Regions from separate parts of the Ensifer sp. Root31 genome, predicted to be linked through region 3. Evidence: predicted binding sites of a transcription regulator. Region 3 holds the regulator's gene; each other region holds the start of a gene.

Region 1 (7,544 bases), on a different contig from region 3:
GGACCGCGGTGGAGGCAAGTGTCTTCTTGTCGCTGGCCGACAGACGCCGCGCTGCGATCTGTGCAACGTCGGCGGCGCGCACCTGCCCCACATGACGAAGGGCTTGGACGACCGTGCCGGCCGCGCTGCCCGGAGCAATCAGATGCTTGGGCGAGGCGTGACGCAGATCGACCACGCGCTTGCCCAGCACGACGCGGCGGGAGGGGCCATCAGTCAGATACGTGCTCTTCGCCGGAACCTGAGTCGAGAGGCCGAGCGCGTTCGCCGCGCGCGCGCCAGCGATCTGCACCTGCGAGCCGGTCTCGCGTGCAAGCGCCTGCGCAACGTCGTCGGGAGTTGGAGAAAGCGGGCCGAGCTTGGGATGGACCTTGGGGTAATCATACAGGCCACGCGCCAGGCGGCGGAGCTTTCCGGTCTTCGCCAGGCGGGAAAGGGCTTGATCGACCGCTGCGCGCGCCGCCACGTCCAGGAAGTCACGAGGCGTGAAGACGCCGCCACGCCCGCCTGCGCGGGCGCGTCGCATGATCCGATCCGGAACTGATGTGACGTCGACTTTCATGTGTCAGAAAATACTGTATCTTTTTCTGACATGCAAGGGCCGCGAAATACGGAGGCGAAAACGGTCGACTGGCGGCAAGCGGCGATCCGTGGTGTCTTACTTTACTGCCGAAAAGGCGGTCGGTGACAACAACTGGTTAGAGATATTGGAGAGGATTTGCCCGTCGCGCTCTGACTCGTCGCGGGCCTTAAGCCATGCGGGATCAGTGGTGAAAGCTTTCCATTTCACCTCGCGATCGGCTAGCGATTCCCAGGCGATGAGGTAGGTGAGACGCTGGCTGTTTTCGCCCACGATTGTGGTGAAGAAACCCGCCTGCTTGATGCCGTGCTTGTCCCATATTGCCAGCGTGTGTTCGGCAAAGCGGTTGAGCAGCGCGGGCAATCGGCCGGGCAGGCAGTCGTAAATTCTGAGCTCATAGATCAAAGTCTTGCTTCCTTATGTGCCTTGAGAAGGACATGTGTTTGGCGCTTGCTCCCTGCGCCCACGATGTCCTCAGAACTTGCAGCAACGTCATTTTCACTGTTAGAACGGGCCCTGCGGGTATGTCCGAACCGCTAATCTCCTGTCAAGCTGATCGCCTGCGTTTAGGCGCCGATTGGCCATGATGTTACGAACGTTGAGCACGGTGGCCAAGTTTGGAAGCTAATCGTGGGAATGTGCCGGTTAGAGCAGCCCTTGGCAGTTAATTTTGAGACGGGCGCCAGCAGCAACGCGTTGCCAATCTCCGACAGCAATCTCTCTTGGCTTGTGCAGCCTTCGAGGCTCACGATCTCTAGTGTACCCCAACACTGGAGCATGGCCATGGATCGAAGCGCGGCTGATATGCCGAAAGTATGAAACGAAATTCTTCCGCCGGACCGCGATGAGAAGTGTGCATTGGATGCAACGGCATGTGCTTGCTGTCGAAGGTTTACGTCCGGCCTTGAACATGGGTGACGATGGCTGCGGGATCTGCGACGAATGCCTGGCACCATGACCGCCGACGGCAAGAAACCTCCATCGATCCAGGCGACATTCGAAGACGCGCTAGCGAATATGCCGGACGGCTATGTCGACGGATATTTTGGTAATCGACCATGGGGCGTGACCGTCAAGCGGTCGCGGGATTGCAAACGGACTTGGCTCTATGGCGAGGAGCTTAGCGGAAGTGATATCGTCAGCTTCAACCTCTATCGGCTGGCTGGACATGGACCTATACTGAAGCCGTGCGAAATGTCCTGCGCCAAGGTGATCGAATTCGTTCTCGGCTTTGAGCCCAGCATAGAGAAGGCTGCGTCTCAACCATAATGGCCGAAGAATGAGCACAAGGCCTATGTTGCATTGCAACATGTGCATAACTGCACTGCGATTTAGGCGCTGGCGGTCGAGGCAGCCTCTGATATTTTGAGGTCAACGAAGCAATGCACCTCCTCCCGCAGAGCTTCGTGTTCAGGCGACCCACTCCTCCTCCCAAGGGGAGCCTGACAGAACAGCGGCACTCCTCCTCCCAGCCGTTGTTCAATCTTTCGAGAAGCCTGCCGCACCTCCTCCCGCGGCAGGCTTTTTCGTTTCTCCGAGATATTCAAGCCCTGAATTCAGGCATCAAAGCAGACTGCTCTGTTCCACCGGCTCTCCGGATTTCGACACGATCGTGGACCCGTACGGTTCGCGAGACGAAATGATCAGCGCGTCATCCGGTAACGGCCGGGCAAGGTCCTTTGCTTCATCCCAGGGCGCCCGCATCCAGATGTCGGTCTCTTCCTTCGTCAGCAACAGAACCGGCATGGCCTTCTCATGGATCGGCTTCACCAGGGCGTTGGGATCCGTGGTCAAAAACCCATAAAGATCGTCGGTGGTCAGGCCGTCCCTGACCTTTCGGACACTCTGCCATTGCGGCACATGCAGACCGGCAAAGAACATCAGCGACTTCTGCTCATCGCGGGCGAACCAGGCATTTGGCACGTTTCCGCCAACCTCCTGGTTGGCCGGATCCGGTTCCGCGAAACTGGTGACCGGTACGAGGCATCGATTTTCGACACCAAACCATCGTTTCCAGTGCGGAAAACTGAGCTTGCGCACATTTGTCGTGCCGCGGTCGGCCTCCATGCGGATGAGCTCTTCGAGATCGAAAGCCTTGCCCTTGGCCGCAAGTTTCTCGGCCTTCGCTTTGGCCGCCTTCTCGAGCGCGAAACGCGGGGAAGGCAGTCCCCAGCGCGCATGGACCAGTTGCTTCTTTCCGTCGGCGGTGTTGCGGACGATCGGTCCCATCTGATCCGGGTTCATCTGGTAGGCTGGCATCAGATTGATCAGGCTTTCCGCGTCCTGGGCCCACTTCGCGACCCAGTCCTTGTCTTCCATGCGATAAAGATTGCACATAGCAGGCCATCTACTCCGATTGAGCTCGAATGGCGGACAATCTAGCGGACGGCGCTGATTTCGCTAGTCGAGCCGGAAGACCTCGGCATTGTCTTGGCGTTCTCGCAAGCCCTTGTAGGATGGGTGGCGGAGTTTCCAGTCCGCCGTCCAGGCGCGAAACTCGATCTCAGCAATCAAGGTCGGTTCGACCCAGATGACATCGGCACTTCCGGAATAGGGCAGGGGCGACTGCTTTCGCTTCCAGCGGAGCGTGTCCAGCATCTTCCGTAACCTGCTCGCCTCGACTTCTTTGAATCCAGTGCCGACGCTTCCGACGTGGACGAGATCATCCCCACGATACGCAGCAAGCACCAACGAGCCGAAGCCGGCTGGGGACGCTGCCGACTTCTCATAACCGACGATGAAGAAGGCCTCGCCCTGGATGCATTTGACTTTTACCCAATCGCCGGTCCGGCCCGAGCGATAAGGCCGGTCGAGGTGCTTGCCGACGATGCCTTCCAGGCCGAGGCGGCAGACATGCTCCAGCAGGACGGCTGGTTCGGCATCGAGTGTTTCCGATAGCCTGACGGCGCCGGCTTGGTCTCTCTTTGGGCCGTTTAACGTGTCCTCGAGAAGGTGTCGGCGGGACCGGTATTCGGCTCCGCGCAGATCGTGCCCGTCCAGATAAACAAGATCGAAAGCGTAGAGGACGGCTTCGGAGGCACGGTTGCCAGCTTGTTTGCCGGATGCGCCCAGCGATTGCTGCAGCAGCCCAAAATCCGGACGACCCTCTTCGTCGAGCACAACGGCCTCGCCATCGATGATCATCGTCGCCGGCCCGAGCGCTCGGGCGGCCTGCTCTATCGCCGGAAACCGGTGCGTCCAGTCATGGCCGCCACGCGTGAGGATCCGGATCCCCCGCGGTTCAATATGAACGGCAAGGCGATAGCCATCCAATTTCAGCTCCCAGCTCCACTCGCTTCCCTTTGGGGGACGGGTCTTCAATTCCGCCAGCGCAGGCTCGACGCGCTCAGGCATGGGATCGAACAGGAGCTGTGGTTGGGCTGGATTTCGCTTGCCTCGCGGCCGGGAACGGATCGGGGCCTCGGTGTCACGAAGGAGGGGTTTTGATCTCGGAGGCTTCGTCATGCCGGGAGTTCAGCAGAAAAATCTTAAAGACACTGTGACGATCCCGACTTGTCCACGCAATCCACACAAAGGGGTTAGCGCTCGCAGGCGCCCGGAAAAAATTCGTAGGCCGCTATTGGGCTGATTCCCATAGGTATTCTGCTCATTTCTAATGATCAGGATAATATTCCCATCCCTCCGGTTGCTTGACTCCTCTATTAGGTGGGAACAGAAAGAGAACATCCGCATTTTGATCGACATGATGTCGGCTGCTACACGACCTTGAAGGGAGCCGTGAATGATGATTGCTGCCCGTGAAAGGGTGATTTCCGATCTGCGCGAGCGCATTGCATCGCTGGAAGGCGTGTCAGCAGGGAAAGCCGGCTGTCTGTCCTTTGGTGTACCGGAGATCGACTCCGCCCTGCCGGGAGGTGGTCTGGCCTATGGCGCCCTGCACGAATTTGCAGGCGGCGGGTCGGGGACGGTGGATGGTGCGGCAGCAGCCCTATGTGCGGCGGGCATCGCGGCCCGCACCAAAGGCCCGATCGTCTGGTGCCTGACGCGCCCCGATCTGTTTTTTCCTGCGCTCGCCCAGGTCGGCCTCCATCCCGACCGGGTGATCTTTGTCGAATCCGATAGGGAGGAAGACGTTCTGGCAAATATGGAGGAAGGGCTTTCCTTTGGTGGGCTCGGCGCAGTCGTCGGTGAACTCGTTCGCCTGCCAATGGTCAGCTCGCGCCGGCTGCAGCTGGCGGCTGAGCGAACGGGCACGATGGCGCTCGCCGTCCGCCGCTGGCGGCGGCAGACGGAGGCCAATGATTTCGGGCAGCCGACAGCATCGACCACGCGGTGGAGGGTCAGCGTGATGCCGTCGGAGGAATTGCCAGTACCGGGCGTCGGAAGTGCCCAATGGTTGCTGGAGTTGATGCGCGTAAAAGCGGGTGAATGTGCTGAGTTTCTCGTGAGGGCGTGCGATGACAAGGGTTGTCTCGATCTATCTTCCGGATCTGCCGACGGATCGCATTCGTCGCGCCGATCCGTCTATTCCGCCTGAACAGGCGATCGCCGTAATCGCCAGGAGCGGCTCGAAACGCTGGGTCTCGGCGGCAGACGCCGCCGCCAGGAAAGCCGGCGTCCATGTCGGCATGCCGGCGGCAAAAGCGCAGGCGCTGTTTCGCGGCCTGATCCTGGTCGAGGCGGATCCTGCAATGGATGCCGCAGCCCTCGAACGCATTACCCTCTGGGCGCTGACGCTCTATTCGCCGATCGTCGCGGTCGATGGGATCGATGGGATCGTCATGGATACCGAGGGTGCCGATCACCTCCAGGGCGGCGAGCTCGCCATGGTGACCAAGATCGCCAATCAGTTCCTGGCAAAAAAACTCACCCCCCGAGTCGCGGTCGCCGACACCTGGGGTGCGGCACACGCCTGCGCCCGCGCCATCAGCCGCGAGACGGTCATCGCGCCGACCGGCGAGACCGCGCGTGCCGTCGAAAAGCTGCCGATATCGTTGCTGCGCCTTCCCGGGAAAGTCGTCAGCGATCTGCGCACGCTCGGCTTCCAGGCGATCGGCGAATTGGCCAACACGCCGCGCGCGCCGCTGACGCTCCGTTTCGGTCCGGAGATTGGCAGGCGGCTGGACCAGATGTTCGGCCGCATCTGCGAACCGATCGATCCGATCCGCACCGCCGAGCTCGTCGAGGTGAGCCGCGCCTTCGCCGAACCGATCGGTGCTGCCGAAACCATCGACAAATATGTCGGCCGGCTGGTCGTGCAACTGATCGACGAGCTGCAAAGGCTTGGCCTTGGTGTTCGGCGCGCCGATCTGATCGTCGAAAAGGTCGACGGTTCGCGGCAGGCAATCCGCGCCGGCACGGTGAAGCCAGTGCGCGATGTCGCCTGGCTGACGAAACTGTTTCGCGATCGGACGGAGAAGATCGAGCCCGGTTTCGGGATCGAGAAGCTGACACTCGTCGCCGTCATGGCCGAGCCGCTGGAGGAGCGTCAGAAATCCTCATCGCTGGTCGAGGACGAGGTCACGGACGTGACGCCGCTGATCGATATCTACGGCAACCGTGGCCAGCGTGTTTATCGGGTGGCACCCGTTGCCTCCGACGTGCCCGAGCGCTCCGTCCATCGCATCAGCGCCGCGGCCAATCCGGTCGAGGTCACCTGGGTCAGCCATTGGCGCCGGCCGGTCCGGCTGCTGGCCCGTCCCGAGCTGATCGAGGCCATTGCCTTGCTGCCGGACCGTCCACCGGTCTCGATCACCTGGCGTGGCACGCGCCGGAAGGTCAAGCGCGCCGACGGTCCGGAACGGATCTTCGGCGAGTGGTGGCAGCGAGACGCCGAGATGGAGGCGGTGCGGGATTATTTCGTCATCGAAGACGAGGCTGGCGAGCGTCTCTGGGTGTTTCGCTCCGGTGATGGCATCGATCCTGAAACCGGAAGCCACCGCTGGTTCTGCCATGGGATCTTCGCATGAGTTATGCCGAGCTGCAGGTCACGACCCATTTTTCCTTCCTGCGCGGTGCGAGTTCGGCGCAGGAACTGTTCGAAACCGCCAAGGCTCTCGGTATCGAAGCCCTCGGCGTTGTCGATCGCAATTCGCTTGCCGGAATTGTACGGGCGCTTGAAGCATCGCGCGCCACCGGTTTACGCCTCGTTGTCGGTTGCCGGCTCGATCTGCAAGACGGCATGTCGTTGCTGGTCTATCCGACCGACCGGACTGCCTATTCCCGGCTGACCCGCCTCATCACGCTCGGTAAGTCGCGCGGCGGCAAGAACAACTGCATCCTCCACTGGGACGATGTCATCGCCTACAACGACGGCATGATCTGCGTTCTTGTGCCGGATCTGCCGGATGACGCCTGCGCGATCCAGCTGCGCAAGATGGCCGAACTGTTTGGTGATCGGGCCTATGTATCGCTTTGTCTGCGGCGCCGGCAGAACGACCAGCTGCGGCTGCATGAGATTTCCAATCTTGCGGCGCGATTCAAGGTGCGAACGGTCGTCACCAATGATGTCCTCTTCCATGAGCCAGGCCGTCGGCAGTTGCAGGATATTGTCACCTGCATTCGCACCCGCACGACGATTGACGAGGTGGGCTTCGAGCGCGAGCGCCACGCTGATCGTTATCTGAAGCCGCCGGAAGAAATAGAGCGGTTGTTTCCACGGTACCGGCAAGCCCTCGCGCGAACCATGGAGATCGTCCGTCGGTGCACTTTCTCGCTCGAGGAGCTCACCTACCAATATCCGGAGGAAGCGATCGTGCCGGGCAAGGATGCCCAGGCCTCGCTGGAGCACTATGTCTGGCAATGCGTGCCTGATCGCTATCCCGAAGGTCTGCCGCCCGATGTGTTGAAGGTCGTGCGGCACGAGCTCGATCTCATCCGCACTATGAAATACGCGCCGTATTTTCTGACCGTCTTCTCGATCGTGCGCTATGCCCGGTCCCAGGGCATTCTTTGCCAGGGCAGGGGTTCCGCCGCCAACAGTGCCGTCTGCTACATTCTCGGCATT
Region 2 (7,544 bases), on a different contig from region 3:
TTGGAGATGGCATCGATCAGCGGATGCGAGACACCGATCGCGGCCAGCGTTTCGCCTGCTCCGGGCACGAACCGCACCCAGACGCCGGCACCCACCAAAAGCACAACGGCGCTCACCGCCAGCTGTTTCCAAACCCGCATTCATGTCTCCAAATATGCAAAACGCGCTCCTGCGCGGCACGCGCCGGCGGAACGTTCCGATTTGCCCAGAGTATCGTTGTTCGCACCTTTGTGGGCAACGGCGGAATGCCATCATTACGCAATTGTAATAAAAGCGTATTTGTTGGCGGCATGATGACATCAGCGCCATCGTGCGCCGGCAATCGCGATCGCCGTGTCATTCCATCAAAACGCACGGGACAAAGACCGTTTACAGCGATTTCCTCTGAGGTATCCTGCAACCGCTGGCAGCCATTGCCATCAGGTTTCGACCGGTTCTTGAGAGGGAAGCAAAGACATGTGCGATGCGTGCGTCATGGAATCCGTAAAGCAGAAAATGTTGTCCCGCCGCAGCTTCTTCAAGGCAGCAGCCGTCGGCACAGCGGGCATCGCCGCCGCGAGCGCCGGTATCGCCCCGCCGGCGCTCGCCCAGGGACACACCGGCGTCACCGACCTCACCCACGAACTCTACGAGGAGTTCCCGACCTTCTTCGGCCAGCAGCAGTTCTTCCGCGAGCAAAAGTTCAGCTACGCCAAGGACAAGTTCAACCTGTTCGAGCTCCGGGTGAACGAACACACCGGCACCCATGTCGACGCGCCGCTGCATTTCTCCGCCGATGGTCTGTCGGTCGCCGAGCTGCCGGTTGAAAAGCTCGTCGTGCCACTCTGCGTCGTCGACATCCGCGAGAAGGCGTCCGCCGATGCCGATGCGCAAATAACACCCGACGACATCAAGGCCTGGGTCGCCGCCAATGGCGACATTCCGGAAAACGCCTGCGTCGCCATGCTTTCCGGTTGGGGAGCGCACCTTGGCACTGACAAGTTCCGCAATGCCGATGCAAACGGCAAGATGCACTTTCCCGGTTTCCACGCCGAGGCGGCGAAATACCTGCTCGACGAGACCAAGGCGGCCGGCATCGCCGTCGACACGCTTTCGCTCGACCATGGCCCCTCGCCTGATTTCGCCACCCACTATGCCTGGCTGCCGGAAGGCCGCTGGGGACTGGAGGCGGCCGCCAACCTCGACAAGGTGCCCGTCAAGGGCGCGACCCTCGTGCTTGGCGCGCCCAAACACCGCGGCGGCACCGGCGGTCCGGCGCGCGTGTTTGCGCTCGTCTAGAGCATACCCAGGAAAAATGCGAAGCGGTTTTCCGTGAGGAAATGCGTACAAGCAAAGAGGGATACCAACCTGCCGATCCGGCGGCGTCCGCCGCCGGACGCCCCCCAGTTGACCCTATGACCAGGAGACGTCATGAGCACCATCGCCCCGCCTGCCGATCCGGAATCCGACGCGCGCGTAAAAGCCGTGTTCGACGACATTCGCGCCACCCGCAAATCGGATTTCATCAACAATATGTGGCTGTGGCTCGCCTTCGATGCCGACCTGCTGGAGCAGACCTGGCGCGACGTCAAGGCGGTGATGGCAACGCCCTCCGCGCTCGATCCGCTGGTCAAGGAAATGCTCTACATCGCCGTTTCCGTCAGCAATGGCTGCGGCTACTGCGCCCATTCGCATACGGCTGCCGCGAGAGCCAAGGGCATGAGCGACGCCGAACATGCCGATCTCTTGCGCGTGATCTCACTTGCCGCCAGAACCAACCAGCTGGCGACCGCCTTGCAGGTGCCGGTGGACGCTGCCTTCGACAGGACGGCCTGACGGCGGTGAGCGCGAGAATAAGCGGCTTCGAAATCGCCTGTCTTTCCACAGGCTTGGTGCGGGTGGCGCAGAAAACGGAATAAAAGAAGAACATCCTTTCTGGCCTTTCGCCTCCGAATCACTACATTGAGCCGCATGATGAGTGGTTTCGACGACATTCCCTTCTTCGACGAAGAGCCGGCCCCGCGCAAGCAGCCGCCAGCAACGGGCGGCATCGCCGCGCGCGCCATGGCTGCCCGCGACCGCCAGCAGCGCCCGGATTATCTCTCCGGCCTCAATCCGGAACAGGCCGAAGCGGTCGAATCTCTGGATGGCCCGGTGCTGGTTCTCGCCGGCGCCGGCACCGGCAAGACCCGGGTTCTCACCACCCGCATCGCCCATATTCTTTCCACCGGCCGCGCCTTCCCCTCGCAGATCCTTGCGGTGACCTTCACCAACAAGGCGGCGCGCGAGATGAAGGAGCGCGTCGGCGTGCTCGTCGGCCATGCGGTCGAGGGCATGCCCTGGCTCGGCACCTTCCACTCGATCGGCGTCAAGCTGTTGCGCCGCCACGCCGAGCTGGTGGGCCTGCGCTCCGACTTCACCATTCTCGACACCGACGACGTCGTCAGATTGATCAAGCAGATCATCCAGGCCGAGGGCCTCGACGACAAGCGCTGGCCGGCCAAGCAGTTCGCCGGCATGATCGACGGCTGGAAGAACAAGGGCCTCGACCCGGCGCAGATCCCCGAGGGCGATGCCCGCGCCTTTGCCAACGGCAAGGGCCGCGAGCTCTACGCCGCCTACCAGAACCGGCTGCGCACGCTGAACGCCTGCGACTTCGGCGATCTGCTGCTGCACCCGATCCGCATGTTCCGCAGCAATCCGGATGTGCTGAAGGAATACCACGACAAGTTCCGCTACATCCTCGTCGACGAATATCAGGACACCAACACCGCGCAGTACATGTGGCTGCGGCTTCTGGCGCAGCGCGCCAAGGGCGTGCCGCAGAACGTTTGCTGCGTCGGCGACGACGACCAGTCGATCTATGGCTGGCGCGGCGCGGAAGTGGACAACATCCTGCGCTTCGAAAAGGATTTCCCCGGCGCCAAGGTCATCAAGCTCGAGCGCAACTACCGCTCGACCGAGCATATTCTCGGCGCCGCCGCGCATCTGATCGCCCACAACGAGGGGCGCCTCGGCAAGACGCTGTTTACCGAACGCACCGACCCGGATGACGAGAAGGTGCAGGTGCACGCCGCCTGGGACTCCGAAGAGGAAGCCCGCGCCGTCGGCGAGGAAATCGAACAACTGCAGCGCAAGAGCCACAAGCTCAACGACATGGCGATCCTGGTGCGCGCCTCGTTCCAGATGCGCGAATTCGAAGACCGCTTCGTCACGCTCGGCCTGAACTACCGCGTCATCGGCGGCCCGCGCTTTTACGAGCGGCTCGAGATCCGCGACGCCATGGCCTATTTCCGGCTCGTCTGCCAGCCGGCCGACGACCTTGCCTTCGAGCGCATCGTCAACACGCCGAAGCGCGGCCTTGGCGACACCACCATTCGCACCCTGCACGACTATGCCCGCGCCCGCGACGTGCCGATGCTTGCGGCTGCGACTGACATCATCGAGACCGACGAACTGAAGGCCAAGGCCCGCAAGGGGCTGTTCGATGTCGTCGCCGATTTCCGCCGCTGGCAGAGCCTGCTCGAAACCACGCCGCACACCGAACTTGCCGAGCAGATCCTCGACGAGAGCGGCTACACGGCTATGTGGCAGAACGACAAATCGGCCGAAGCGCCGGGCCGGCTCGAAAACCTCAAGGAACTGATCCGCTCGATGGAAGCCTTCGAGAGCCTGCGCGGCTTCCTCGAACACGTCGCGCTGGTGATGGACGCCGAGCAGAACGAAAACCTCGATGCCGTCTCGATCATGACGCTGCATTCGGCCAAGGGGCTGGAGTTCGACACCGTGTTCCTGCCCGGCTGGGAGGAAGGCCTGTTTCCGCACCAGCGCGCGCTTGACGAGGGCGGCCGCTCCGGCCTCGAGGAAGAACGCCGTCTTGCCTATGTCGGCATCACCCGGGCAAAGCACCGCTGCCACATCTGGTTCGTCTCCAACCGCCGCATCCACGGGCTGTGGCAGTCCACCCTGCCCTCGCGCTTCCTCGACGAGTTGCCGAATACCCATGTGGAGGTGGCCGAGACCGAGCAGTCCTATGGCGGGTACGGCCGCGGCGGCTATGGCCAGTCGCGCTTCGACAAGGCCGATCCCTTCCAGAACAACTACTCCACCCCCGGCTGGAAGCGCGCCCAGCAGAACCGCTCGGATGCGACGCGCGACAACTGGGGCTCGCGCTCCGGCCACGCCGTCGAGCGCATCGGCTACGGCGAAAGCGGCCCGCGCAGCCGCACCATCGATGGCGAACTGGTGGCGAAATCCACCAGCACCGAGCCCTCGCGCTTCACCGTCGGCGACCGCGTCTTCCACATGAAGTTCGGCAACGGCAACATTTCAGCGATCGAAGGCAACAAGCTGACGATCGACTTCGACAAGGCCGGGCAGAAGCGCGTGCTGGATGGATTTGTCGAGAAAGCGTGAGCGCAACGAGTCTGCTAGGCTGGCACATCAGGTGGCAACCAGTTGGGACAACGGACGATTTGGATTGCCGGCATCGGATTCTAAATCGCCCAGGCGGAACGGCCAATATGATTGACACCTCCCGCACCGTCGAAGTCAAAAAATCCTGGCCCCAATTGATAGGAATCCTCGCCGCCGCCGCAGCACTGTCGGCGGCTTCCCTAACAACTGTACTGAACTGGGTGTAGAAGCAGGTTCTGGTCGCTTGTTGTTCGCCCGCTATCTCGGCTCGATAGCTTGGCCCGCTGCATTCCTGGGTGTACTCGTCCTCTACGTTCCGATGCGACGCAGCGTTATCATGTTGTCCCCTCAGGGGTTTAGCGATGCTCGACTGGCTCCGAGCATGATCCCCTGGCCCGCGATCGTCGGCCTCAATCCGATCGAGTATCACAAACAAAAAATGATTGTGTTGACACTCGATCCGAACACGATCGGCCGCCTACATAAGAAAATTGGCGCGAAGATTCGGCGAAGCGGCATGTTTGGAACACCCAAAGGGCTCCTAGTGGTCTCGCACGGCCTTGCCATTACTTTTGCCGAGCTACATTCACTACTCCTTGCCTACCATCGCGACCATGGCCACAAGGCTGATGTTGTTCAAACAGCTTGCGAGTACGGGAGCGTTCATCAAGAGCGTGACGGTTGAAGGAGACGGCACAGCTGCTGGCGACTGTCAGGTCCTACAGATGCTCGACGCGAAGGCGGCCTCCCCAACGATCGTTGAGATATTCGCAGACGAGGGTGCGGTGGCAGCGGTGCGGTTTGTCCTCGGCGCAGAGCAGGCAGGCGCCCTGCAGCGCCTCCGGCTTCACGTGCTGCTCGACCTTGCGCTCCGCCATCAGGTCGAGAAAGTCCCGCGAAAAGGTCTTCCAGTCGCCCTTGTCGGTCTTGTAGGCCTTCATGATCGCCTCGGTGGGCGCAAAAAGCGGCTGGTGCACATAGTCGATACCGCCGATCTTCTTCAGGAAGAACGCAAGGTCATTGGCCTTGGCGAAGCCGGCAAGCTGCGAGGTATTGTGCAGCCGGACATCGACGATCGTCTTGACGCCGGCCTTCTGCAGGCGATCGAAAAAATCTTCCGCCGATGATTTTGTGAAGCCGATCGTAGAAACCTGCACGTTGTCCATCGCGTCCACCCCAGTTGCCCGCTGTCACACAGCCTTCAGCCAAGCTAAAGCCTAGATCATCTTGCGGTAGACGAGAAAGCCTGAACGCTCCGCCACCTTGTCGTAAAGTGCCATCGCTGTGGCATTGGTCTCATGTGTCTGCCAGTAAACCCGCGGCGAGCCGGCCGTGCGGGCGGCCTCGTAGACGCCTTCGATCAATGCCGCGCCAACGCCCTTGCCGCGCGCAGCTTCGCTGGTGAAGAGATCCTGGAGATAGCAGTTCGGCCCGATGGACGTCGTGCTGCGGTGAAAGAGGTAGTGGGTGAGCCCGACCAGCCGTCCCTCGTTTTCGGCCACCAGCGCGTGCATCGGCTCGTAAGCATCGAAGAATCGCGACCAGGTCATTGCGGTGATATCAGGATCGAGCGCCGTTGCACCCGACCTTCCATAAAAGGCGTTGTAACCATCCCAGAGCGGCAGCCATTGCTGGTAATCGCTGCGGACAATCGGGCGGATGCGAACTGCGTCGGTCATATCTCTATCCTGCTGGATCGATGCGAATGAACTATGGGGATGATGGCGTGATGTCTTTCCATTCATAGCCTGCCTGCGCAAGGCGTGCTCAGCCCTCAAGGGGCGAAGGCGCCACGGTCTTCGCGATTGCGAGGACCGTGCACCCACTGAAACAGCCCGAGCTGGAGCGGACCAGCGACAAAGACTGCCGCTACATTCGGCCCTTGGCCATCGCCCCGATGATCTCGTCCACGCCGGTCAGGATCGCGTCGCCCATGAAGGCGATGTTGTCCATCGAGCGCTCGCCGGCCTCGTGGTGGCCGGCGCCGCAGGCATCGCGGATGACGATCGGCACCAGCCCAAGATCGGCGCCATGGCGCACCGTCGGATCGATACCGATTTCGGTTGCAATGCCGCAGATGGCAAACGAGGTCAGTCCGAGATCGCGCAGGATGATGGCAAGGGGCGTGCCCTCGAAGGCCGAGAACGTGATCTTGTCGAGAATGGCCTCATCGTCGCGCGGCGCCAGTTCCGCCACCAGCTCGAAGCCCGGCGTGCCGCGCAGGAACCAGGGCTTGACGGCATCGGGATCCGTCCGTGCGCTGCCAGGCCATCGCCTGGCGCATCTGGAACGCGCCCATCAGCGGCTTCGGCATCGACAGATGCCGCAGAAAGATGATGGGATAGCCGCCGGCGCGCGCGGCCTCCAGAACCTTCAGCACCTCAGCCAGGATCGCCGGGCCATTCTTGACCTGATTGGTGATCCCCGCCTGCATGTCATAAACCACCAGCGCCATCCGGTCCGGTCGGCAAAAATCGGCAAGCGTTTTCCCAATGTCCAGTGAAACTGCCATCATTCCCCTCTTCCGGCCCACCTCCTCCGGCGGCCGTCCTCACGCTTCAATCAAGCACCGGGAATGTGGCGCGGCGGTTCCAAGGTTTCAATACGGCCGGAGGCAGATGTTGGCGGTAACAACCTCCGTCTCAAGCGTCATCGCACCCGCCTGCCCTCGCCCTGCTGATCAAGGTCATGACCTCGGCATCCGAGGTCTGCTCGAAGTCGCGGTAATGCAGGCCGACGGCGCGGAAGAAGGCGGGGGTGGAGAGACAGACGATGCCGTCGACCGACGGCCGCAGGCTTGCGAGCGCGCTCGCCGGCGCAACGGGAACCGCCAACAGCAGGCTACGCACACCGGTCCGGCGCAGCGCCTGGATCGCCGCGCGGATCGTGCCGCCGGTGGCAATGCCGTCGTCGACGAGCACCACATTGCGATCCCTCGGCGAATGCGGCTCGCGATCGCCGAGATAGAGCACCCGCCGTCTTGCGATTTCCGCGCGTTGGCGCTCGGCTTCGGCGGCGATGTAGCCGCGCGGCGGCCGCACCAGGCGCACGGCCTCGCGGTTCAGCACCAGTTCCGCCTCTTCGCCATCGACCAGTGCGCCAAGCCCGAATTCCTGATGACCCGGCGCGCCGATCTTGCGCACGATCAG
Region 3 (7,544 bases):
ACCGCGAGCTGGAATAGACGCCAGATTGCGACCGCAATGCACATTCCACAGAAAACTACCGTCAGTATGAGCTTGGGTAGATGATCAACTCTGGATTCAACGTCCAATTCCCTGAAGAATCTTGGTGCAAGGTAGCTTTACCGTGAAACGGTGTACAAGGTAGCAGCGCCCCGCGACGTCGGAAGAAGGGTTGGACGGAAGATTCGGGCCGTCTGTCGAAATGGTAAATCCATCCAATTGCCTCGTGTCGGACGCTGCCGTATAGCGCCCGCCGCCTGTCGTCGAAGGGGTTCGCGGCGATCCGTTATGGGGCCGGATCGGTAAGCCTGTGGAAGAGTTGGAGAAAGATGGAATTTCAGAAATGCCTGAGGACGTTTTTCAGAAATCCCCTCTTGCGCTCTTTCTATATTCATTCTAAACGCTCGCCACGACTTGATAATCTCAGTCGATGAGGCCTCGTGGCGGAGTGGTGACGCAGAGGACTGCAAATCCTTGTACCCCGGTTCAATTCCGGGCGAGGCCTCCAAAGCCACTCCTAAGTAGTTGAATTAGTTTCGCTATTTGGACTGCAGGATTTCATCTGCTGCCACACATTCCTCTTGGTGTGGCAATTGGTTCCCGTTATCTCCCTCTTCGACGTTCGATCCAAGCAGCAGATTGCCGATTCCATCCCCATTGCTTCTGGCAACACTCTGCCTCGTCAAGCGCGCCCGTTCGCGTTCCGCGAGCAGATCTTCGACGTCTTGGCGGCGCAACGAACGCCCCCCTCATTCAGGGTGCAGCAGTTTGAACGGCTGCGGCCGGCGTCCTGCCAGCCGCGCCTGTCGTCACTCCGCCGGGATAAACTTGAGCGTTCCTGCGAGCCTTGGGCCGGTCGATCCCTTCGTGTCCATCGGGTGGTTGATGCCGTCGTTCACCGGTAGCTCCTCGAAATCGAATGGGCTTATGCCTTCAAGGCACGCGGCGTTGACGCCGTAGAAATCCGGGTTCGCGCGCGGCTTGTGGAATGTGTAGATGCCGCACTTCGAGCAGAAGTAATGCTCTGCAGCCTTCGTGTTGAACTGATATTTGGTGAGTGCCTCGCCGCCGGAGAGAACCGTGACCCCGTCCTTGGCGGCAGAGACGGCAACCGCGCCCTTCAACTGGCAATAGGAGCAAGTGCAACGGCGGGCGGTGCGGAGGCCGCTCTTCAGTTTCACATTGAAGCGAACCGTTCCGCAGTGGCAGGCTCCGTCAAGGTTCTGAACATCGAGATTCATCCAATCATCCATCTGATTTTGAAGCGCATTTGATGAGCTTTCTTATGAGGTGGGTTGCTTGTGCTCAAGCGCATTCGGGGGCAGTCTCAATCCAGAGGACCGCACTCCCGTTGAGGCCGTTCGTTGTAGGGCCATCAGCCGATTGGGCTCAGGCGCGGGGTACGAGGCGTCTCGTCGCGCATCGGGCACATATTCAGACCAAGTGCCCGATACGTGCGCCAGCACGCTTTCGTGCTCCACGTCGGGGACGTTCCGCGGCCCGAGCCGATGCGTCGCAAGAGCGCTCGGCCAACGGATCGTGCGGAGAAAAAGCCTACGGCCGTTCGCATCCGTCCTGCATCATCCGCGCGAGGAGCGAACAGTCCGCGTCGCACCGTTGCCTTTCTTGGGTACGAACCTAGTTACCCATACCGTACCCAAGCGAGGAATTGCTGAATGAACCGTAATGGGCTCTATCTGATCATTGCCATGCTCGCCGTCGCCGTCATTGGTCTCGGCGCCTATGTCTACCGCGAGGAAACAAAACCGACCGGCGTAGAGATCAAGATTGGCCAGGACGGGGTTTCCGTTCAGGAGAATTGAGCGCCATCGGCCACACGCTCAACAGGTTTGGCAGCGGCGAATGCCGCTGGCGGTCGACGCCCCACGCGAGGTTCAAGGCGAACGCAGATCCGAAGGCGGTCGAAATACCGGCCATCGGTGGCGTAAGCGGCCGCGTGCTCGTTGCGAGCGTCAACGAAAGTGTGACGTAGATAGGGCGGGCGAGCGCGTGATTCAGCCCCTCGCACGATGAAAGCAACAAGTCACCCAGCGCCTGCGCGATTGGCTAAAGCGGTTCTCCGTCAATAGCAGCCCGATTGTCGAAAGTGAAACGCTGTGCGTGCCTGCGCAAAGGACATGCTGCCGGCACGCAGGTACGGTTTTCGGGGGGCAAGGAACATGGGCCAATGCGGCGCGTCCAACACGCGCAGCGAGGCTGCCCGCATCGCAGCCAACCACTGTTTTCAAAGCGCAATTCGACCGGGCTGCGCTTGCCCGCCAGTTTGCGAACGTCCGCAGTCGCCAACGACATGGCCTTGCGAGGACGCGCCCCGAAATGGTGATTCGGTCACTATTGTCAGTGCTGAAAATATTGTCTCTAGACAGAACTGGGAATGAATATCCCAACAGCGCGACCCGTATAGGTAGTGTCAAACAAAGCCAACAATGGAGGAAAAGACATAAAATGAAATATAAGATCGCCCTGACTGCTCTTGCCATTCTTGCCGTAACGACGGCCACCGCAAGCGCTGAGGATCTCGTCTTTCAGCTTAAGAACAAGACGAATGCCGTTTTGACGAACTTCTACACATCGCCGGTCGGTGTTGATCAGTGGGAAGACGACGTCTTCGGGCGGCAGGTGCTTAATCCGGGCGAAAGCATGGAAATTACCATCGCCGACGGACGTGATGTCTGCAAATACGACATGCGCTTTGAATTCGAAGAAGGTTCCGGTCTCGACACGACTGAAGACAAGCAGGATCTCTGCGAGTTGGGCGAGTACTCGATTCACGAGTAAAATCCGTCGAGCGTGAAAAACACTCGATCCGAAAATCTCCGTCTCGCTACCCTATGTGGCGAGACGTTGAAGTAAGAGAGCGGCTGGCCGGCATGAAGGCGGCTAGAGCGTTTCCGGTTTAAACGGAGTCACTAGGCGCTCTATCTATTTGTTTTTACGCATTTCCTGGCGGAAAACCGCTCCGCACTTTTCCTCGAATTGCGCTGGCGTGAGACGGGCTTAGTGGTAGCGGCGGATCAAGCCGACGAGCTTGCCCTGAATCTTGACCCGGTCAGGCCCGAAGATGCGCGTCTCATAGGCCGGGTTGGCGGCCTCTAGAGCAATTGAAGCGCCCTTGCGCCGGAAGCGTTTCAACGTTGCTTCCTCGTCATCGACTAGTGCCACGATGATATCGCCGGGATTGGCCGTGGTGGCATTGCGGATGATCACCGTATCGCCATCGAAAATGCCGGCCTCGATCATCGAATCACCCTTCACTTCAAGGGCGTAGTGCTCGCCGCTGCCGATCATATCGAGCGGCACGGTAATGTCGTGGGTGTTGTTCTGTATCGCCGAGATCGGCACGCCGGCGGCAATGCGGCCCATCACTGGAACCGACACGGAGCTGTTGTCGGCAACCGGCAGCGTTTTCGCCGCGGGGGCAGGGGCGGGCGGTTTGCCAAGGCTACCCTCGATGACGCTCGGCGAAAACCCGCGACGGGGCTGCGCGCTCGCAGCATAGGCTTCCGGCAGTTTGATGACTTCGAGCGCTCGGGCGCGGTTGGGAAGCCGGCGTATGAAGCCGCGTTCCTCGAGCGCTGTGATCAGCCGGTGAATGCCCGACTTGGATGCCAGGTCGAGTGCATCCTTCATCTCGTCGAAGGACGGCGGTACACCGGACTCCTTCATTCGTTCATGGATGAAAAGAAGCAATTCCTGTTGCTTGCGGGTCAGCATGGCAAGTCGCTCCAGAGGCGTGAAACAAATCAAGAACAGACACTATCTGTTCCATATGTGTTCCGCAAGTGCCTAAAATTCTGTGAATGTTGGTTCAATCAAGCGCAGATTGACCAACTCGTCGCTGCACGCGCCGCGCGAGGCTGATATGCCTCCTTCCGTTTATGGAATGAGGGTTTAATGACGAAGCTGATTCAAATCTTGCTGACCATCGTTGTCGCCGCGACCGCGATCCTTGGGTTTCGCTGGTATCAATACGTGGATAACAAGCAGAGCCCGTTTGACGAAGTTGGTATCGCGTTGAATGCGGCGATGCCCGGGCCGCTCAATCAATGGGGTTGTGACCGGCTGAAGCTGACATTTGGCAACGGACACCCGCCGCACGGTTGCGCCGCGGCCGATGGGACGCAGTGGAAATAGCCTGCCATCAAGGGATCAGCAGAAATATCGATGGGCGATCTGCTAGAGGAGGCCTGAATCAGGCCGGCTGCGTCGCGGAGCAGGCGTCCTCGAATTCCTTGACGGTTTCCGCGGAGTTGTCCTCCGGCAGCACAGCGTCGGCCGCTTCGGTCGCGACCGGCGTGTCGCCTTGATAGACGAAGGACTGGATGTAGTAGGCGATCGTTCCCTTCCAAACGTTCCGGCCGTCTATCTGCTGGCAGGGCACGGCCGTTTCGAAGTCGGCTTGCAGGTCGTCGACCGTGGCAGCGCTGAGGGCGATGTTAGGCGATGCGATAATCGAGGCGATAAGCAAGGCTGCAAGCACGGTGAACGTCCACTAGATCAGAGGTGGCGGCGATGGTTTGGTTAACGATGTGAACCGTGCTTTCGTTCCGAAGTCCAGCAAGCATGCCGGGCACTGTGCCGTGTTCAACAGTTCTTTGCGAAAGGCGAGCACTGGTGCTCAAGCTGTGGCAATGAAGGCACAAAGATTGGCGTGAGGTGCGTTGGCGTTTTCGATTTTCCGGCGCCCGCCTCAAAGCGTGGCGCTGGCAGCTGATCAACAATACCCGCCGCAAATGCTTCCGATGATGTTGGACGCCGTAATGGAGTGCGAGTGGCCAGCGGCATCCGCCTGTAGCGATCTTCGCATCTCCAGCCAAATACATACGACGTTCAAACGCGCTACGAAACCGGCATCTGACCGCGGGTGCTCGACCAGTCGCGCCGGGATGTCGCGGAGACGTTGCGCACCCCAGTTCGACTGGCCACTGACGGATATCTCTCTCGTGTCGTTAGTTCGAGAGGTTAAAGCCGACCGTCTTACTTCTTGTCTTTCTTGCCCAGGGAGAAACTGCTGCCGGCCAGCTTCACCTGTGAGCCTTCCGTCACAACGGCGGCTTTGACAGTCTTGTCCTTCTTTGGCTTTCTAACCTCGCGGTTACTTCGCACTTGACCTTTTGCCATGATCGTCTCCTTGGAAGGTGTGCCGGGGAACCCTGCATGGGCGCCGAATGCCGGCAAACCAGCCTGCATTGATACCGCCGTAAGTCAATGACGGTGCCGGTGGATCACTGTTTTGCCGGCGTTGCGTCGCGCATTCGTGCCCGGTGTCCGGGCACTGCGATGATAACGTCGCTTCGGTCACTTACCGTTGCGCCCCTGGGATGCTGTCGCAGGCCCTATGACGGCAGCAACTTCGGTTATCTTGTTCGCCGGAAATCCGGCGCGTTCCGAATGTTCGCGAATGACGTCGGCGCTTGATGCCTCGTGGACGCAGTAAATCTTGTCGCCGGCGACATAACTGGTGATCCATGTATATGGTACGCCAAGATCGGCGACGACAGCATTGGATTTTGCCGATAATGCGCAAAGGTCGTCCTGGTTGAGCTTGTCGGCCCCTGGGACGTCGCGTTCAATGATGTAGGTGGGCATCGTTCAGTTCCTCGGTTGTTGGAGGACTGAATATCAAGAATATCTAATATAATTGAAGTCAATACTTTCCACCGGTGATGCGGCGATTCACGACGATTTCCCTGGAAGTATAGGATCAAGCAGCGGAAGGGGCTCCACCGGGACTGGCGTCCGATCAAACGATGGGCGCCTGTATCGCCCCGCGATCACAATATCTCGCGGCCAATAGCTCTATGCGACTGGAATCGCGCGGCCGGGGATGGGAGCGCGCGATGCGCTCCGTCCGACACGCGTATACTAGCGCAAGTTAGTAGCTGAGCCGGAAACCGCCGGGACTCGCCGCAGACGGATCGGGTACAGGTGTTGGACCTTGCCACTGCGCATAGGTCGTGTTGCTGCCGCCGGTGCTTGCGCATCCGGCAAGCGCAAGAAGCGCGAGAAAAGCGGCTGTCGTCAAATATTTAAGAGGCATGGTTTTCTCTAGTTCTGGGAGATCGCCCAGGGCTCGATGGGCCGGAATCAGACTTTCCCTCAAATTATCTGGGATGGCAAGCGGGTCGAGCCACCGCCTTGCAAGCGCCGTCAATGCTGCGGCTATGATCGGGGAATACTCGCAAAACTTGTATGCGTTCGCCGCCAAAGCATTCACTTGGCGACCGAGCGCAATAATGGGTGGCGAAAAATGAGACAGCCATGGCGGAGGAGGTGGGATTCGAACCCACGGTGCGCTTTCACGCACGCCGGTTTTCAAGACCGGTGCCTTAAACCGCTCGGCCACTCCTCCGGGCAGGGCGTTATTGCGCGAAGCCTTGCTGCTTTGCAAGATTTAACATGCGTGGGCGGAAAGATTTTCTTGGCGCATCCGCTGCCCATTTTGTCCGGGTAACCATTCGTAAACCATAACTGGAGATTTCGAGCCGTCAGCCATTCGTCGGTTCGCAATTTTGCCTTGTTGCTGTCATGATTAATCGACTGTTCCGTTTCGGGACGCCGAGATTTCCGCTGGGGGCACGAGTGGAAGGTTTCGAGTACGGCTTATTCGAATGATGTTGTGGGACAGATGACATCCAGTAAAAATGCGGCATATCTGATCAAGGGACTGCGCCTTGCGGCGGTCCCTGTGCTTTGCGCAACGCTTGCGGCTTGCGGATCGACGTCCAGTATCAAGAAGAGCAAGTCGAGAAGCAAAGAATACTTTGCTGAGTCCGTTTATGGCGTGAAGGCGAGCCCCCGTGTCGCTACCGGCAAGAATATTCCGAAGGGCGGCGGCCGCTTTCAGGTCGGCAAAGCCTATCAGGTCAAGGGCAAGTGGTACCAGCCGAAGGAAGATTTCGGTTACAACAAGACCGGTGTCGCGTCCTGGTACGGCTCGGCCTTTCATGGTCGCCTGACGGCCAATGGCGAAGTCTACGACAAGCTTCATCTGTCCGCCGCGCATCCGACCTTTCCGCTGCCGAGCTATGCGCGTGTCACCAACACCGAAAACGGCACTTCCGTCATCGTTCGTGTGAACGATCGCGGTCCCTATGAATATGGCCGCATCATCGACGTTTCGTCGAAGACAGCCGATTTGCTCGATATCAAGCAGAAGGGCAGTGCCAAGGTTCGGGTGCAATATGTCGGCCGCGCACCGCTTGAAGGCAACGACATGCCCTATCTCATGGCGTCCTATGTCACGAAGGGCGACCGCAGTCCGGGCGTCATGCCGGAGGGCCAGATCGCAACCGGCGTGATGGTCGCCTCGAATGAGCCGATGCGCAACCAGTTGGGAACGCTGGTCATTCCGCCGAAATCGTCCCTTGATACCGCCGGTACGGTAACGGCGTTGGCTGCACCTGTCCCGCAATTTGCAGCACCGCCGTCGCTGAGCGAGTTCGTCATGCTTCCGGAAATCGGGCCGATCCCGCGCGAGCGACCGGAATACATTCCGATGCCTG

What was found. The regulator LexA, encoded in region 3, represses DNA repair genes until DNA is damaged. The targets are predictions, from matches to a motif close to TGTTCNNNNTGTGTTCNG.
Region 1: a site for LexA is predicted at 4,246-4,263, ahead of ASD00_RS28950 (ImuA family protein). Genes of this name have one in related genera too.
Region 2: a site for LexA is predicted at 1,891-1,908, ahead of ASD00_RS32410 (UvrD-helicase domain-containing protein). Genes of this name have one in related genera too.

Annotation. Positions count from the first base shown of each region.
Region 1 is NZ_LMCO01000043.1:41,084-48,627, forward strand. It holds gene ASD00_RS28925 (DUF6088 family protein) at 1-559, opposite strand, end outside; gene ASD00_RS28930 (NIPSNAP family protein) at 656-982, opposite strand; gene ASD00_RS28935 (hypothetical protein) at 1,520-1,846, shown strand; gene ASD00_RS28940 (SOS response-associated peptidase) at 2,141-2,914, opposite strand; gene ligD (non-homologous end-joining DNA ligase) at 2,978-4,042, opposite strand; gene ASD00_RS28950 (ImuA family protein) at 4,323-5,075, shown strand; gene ASD00_RS28955 (DNA polymerase Y family protein) at 4,996-6,507, shown strand; gene ASD00_RS28960 (error-prone DNA polymerase) at 6,504-7,544, shown strand, end outside.
Region 2 is NZ_LMCO01000056.1:191,782-199,325, reverse strand. It holds gene ASD00_RS32425 (efflux RND transporter periplasmic adaptor subunit) at 1-140, opposite strand, end outside; gene ASD00_RS32420 (cyclase family protein) at 457-1,278, shown strand; gene ASD00_RS32415 (carboxymuconolactone decarboxylase family protein) at 1,411-1,815, shown strand; gene ASD00_RS32410 (UvrD-helicase domain-containing protein) at 1,951-4,395, shown strand; gene ASD00_RS32405 (hypothetical protein) at 4,778-5,080, shown strand; gene ASD00_RS32400 (DUF488 domain-containing protein) at 5,115-5,561, opposite strand; gene ASD00_RS32395 (GNAT family N-acetyltransferase) at 5,613-6,074, opposite strand; gene ASD00_RS42405 (isochorismatase family cysteine hydrolase) at 6,265-6,594, opposite strand; gene ASD00_RS42400 (isochorismatase family protein) at 6,563-6,910, opposite strand; gene ASD00_RS32385 (phosphoribosyltransferase) at 7,038-7,544, opposite strand, start outside.
Region 3 is NZ_LMCO01000039.1:8,066-15,609, reverse strand. It holds tRNA gene ASD00_RS27805 (tRNA-Cys) at 453-526, shown strand; gene ASD00_RS27800 (GFA family protein) at 828-1,259, opposite strand; gene ASD00_RS41030 (hypothetical protein) at 1,695-1,841, shown strand; gene ASD00_RS27795 (hypothetical protein) at 2,485-2,817, shown strand; gene lexA (transcriptional repressor LexA) at 3,037-3,753, opposite strand; gene ASD00_RS27785 (hypothetical protein) at 3,934-4,173, shown strand; gene ASD00_RS27780 (hypothetical protein) at 4,232-4,519, opposite strand; gene ASD00_RS27775 (hypothetical protein) at 5,017-5,160, opposite strand; gene ASD00_RS27770 (DUF4242 domain-containing protein) at 5,338-5,628, opposite strand; tRNA gene ASD00_RS27765 (tRNA-Ser) at 6,302-6,391, opposite strand; gene ASD00_RS27760 (septal ring lytic transglycosylase RlpA family protein) at 6,668-7,544, shown strand, end outside.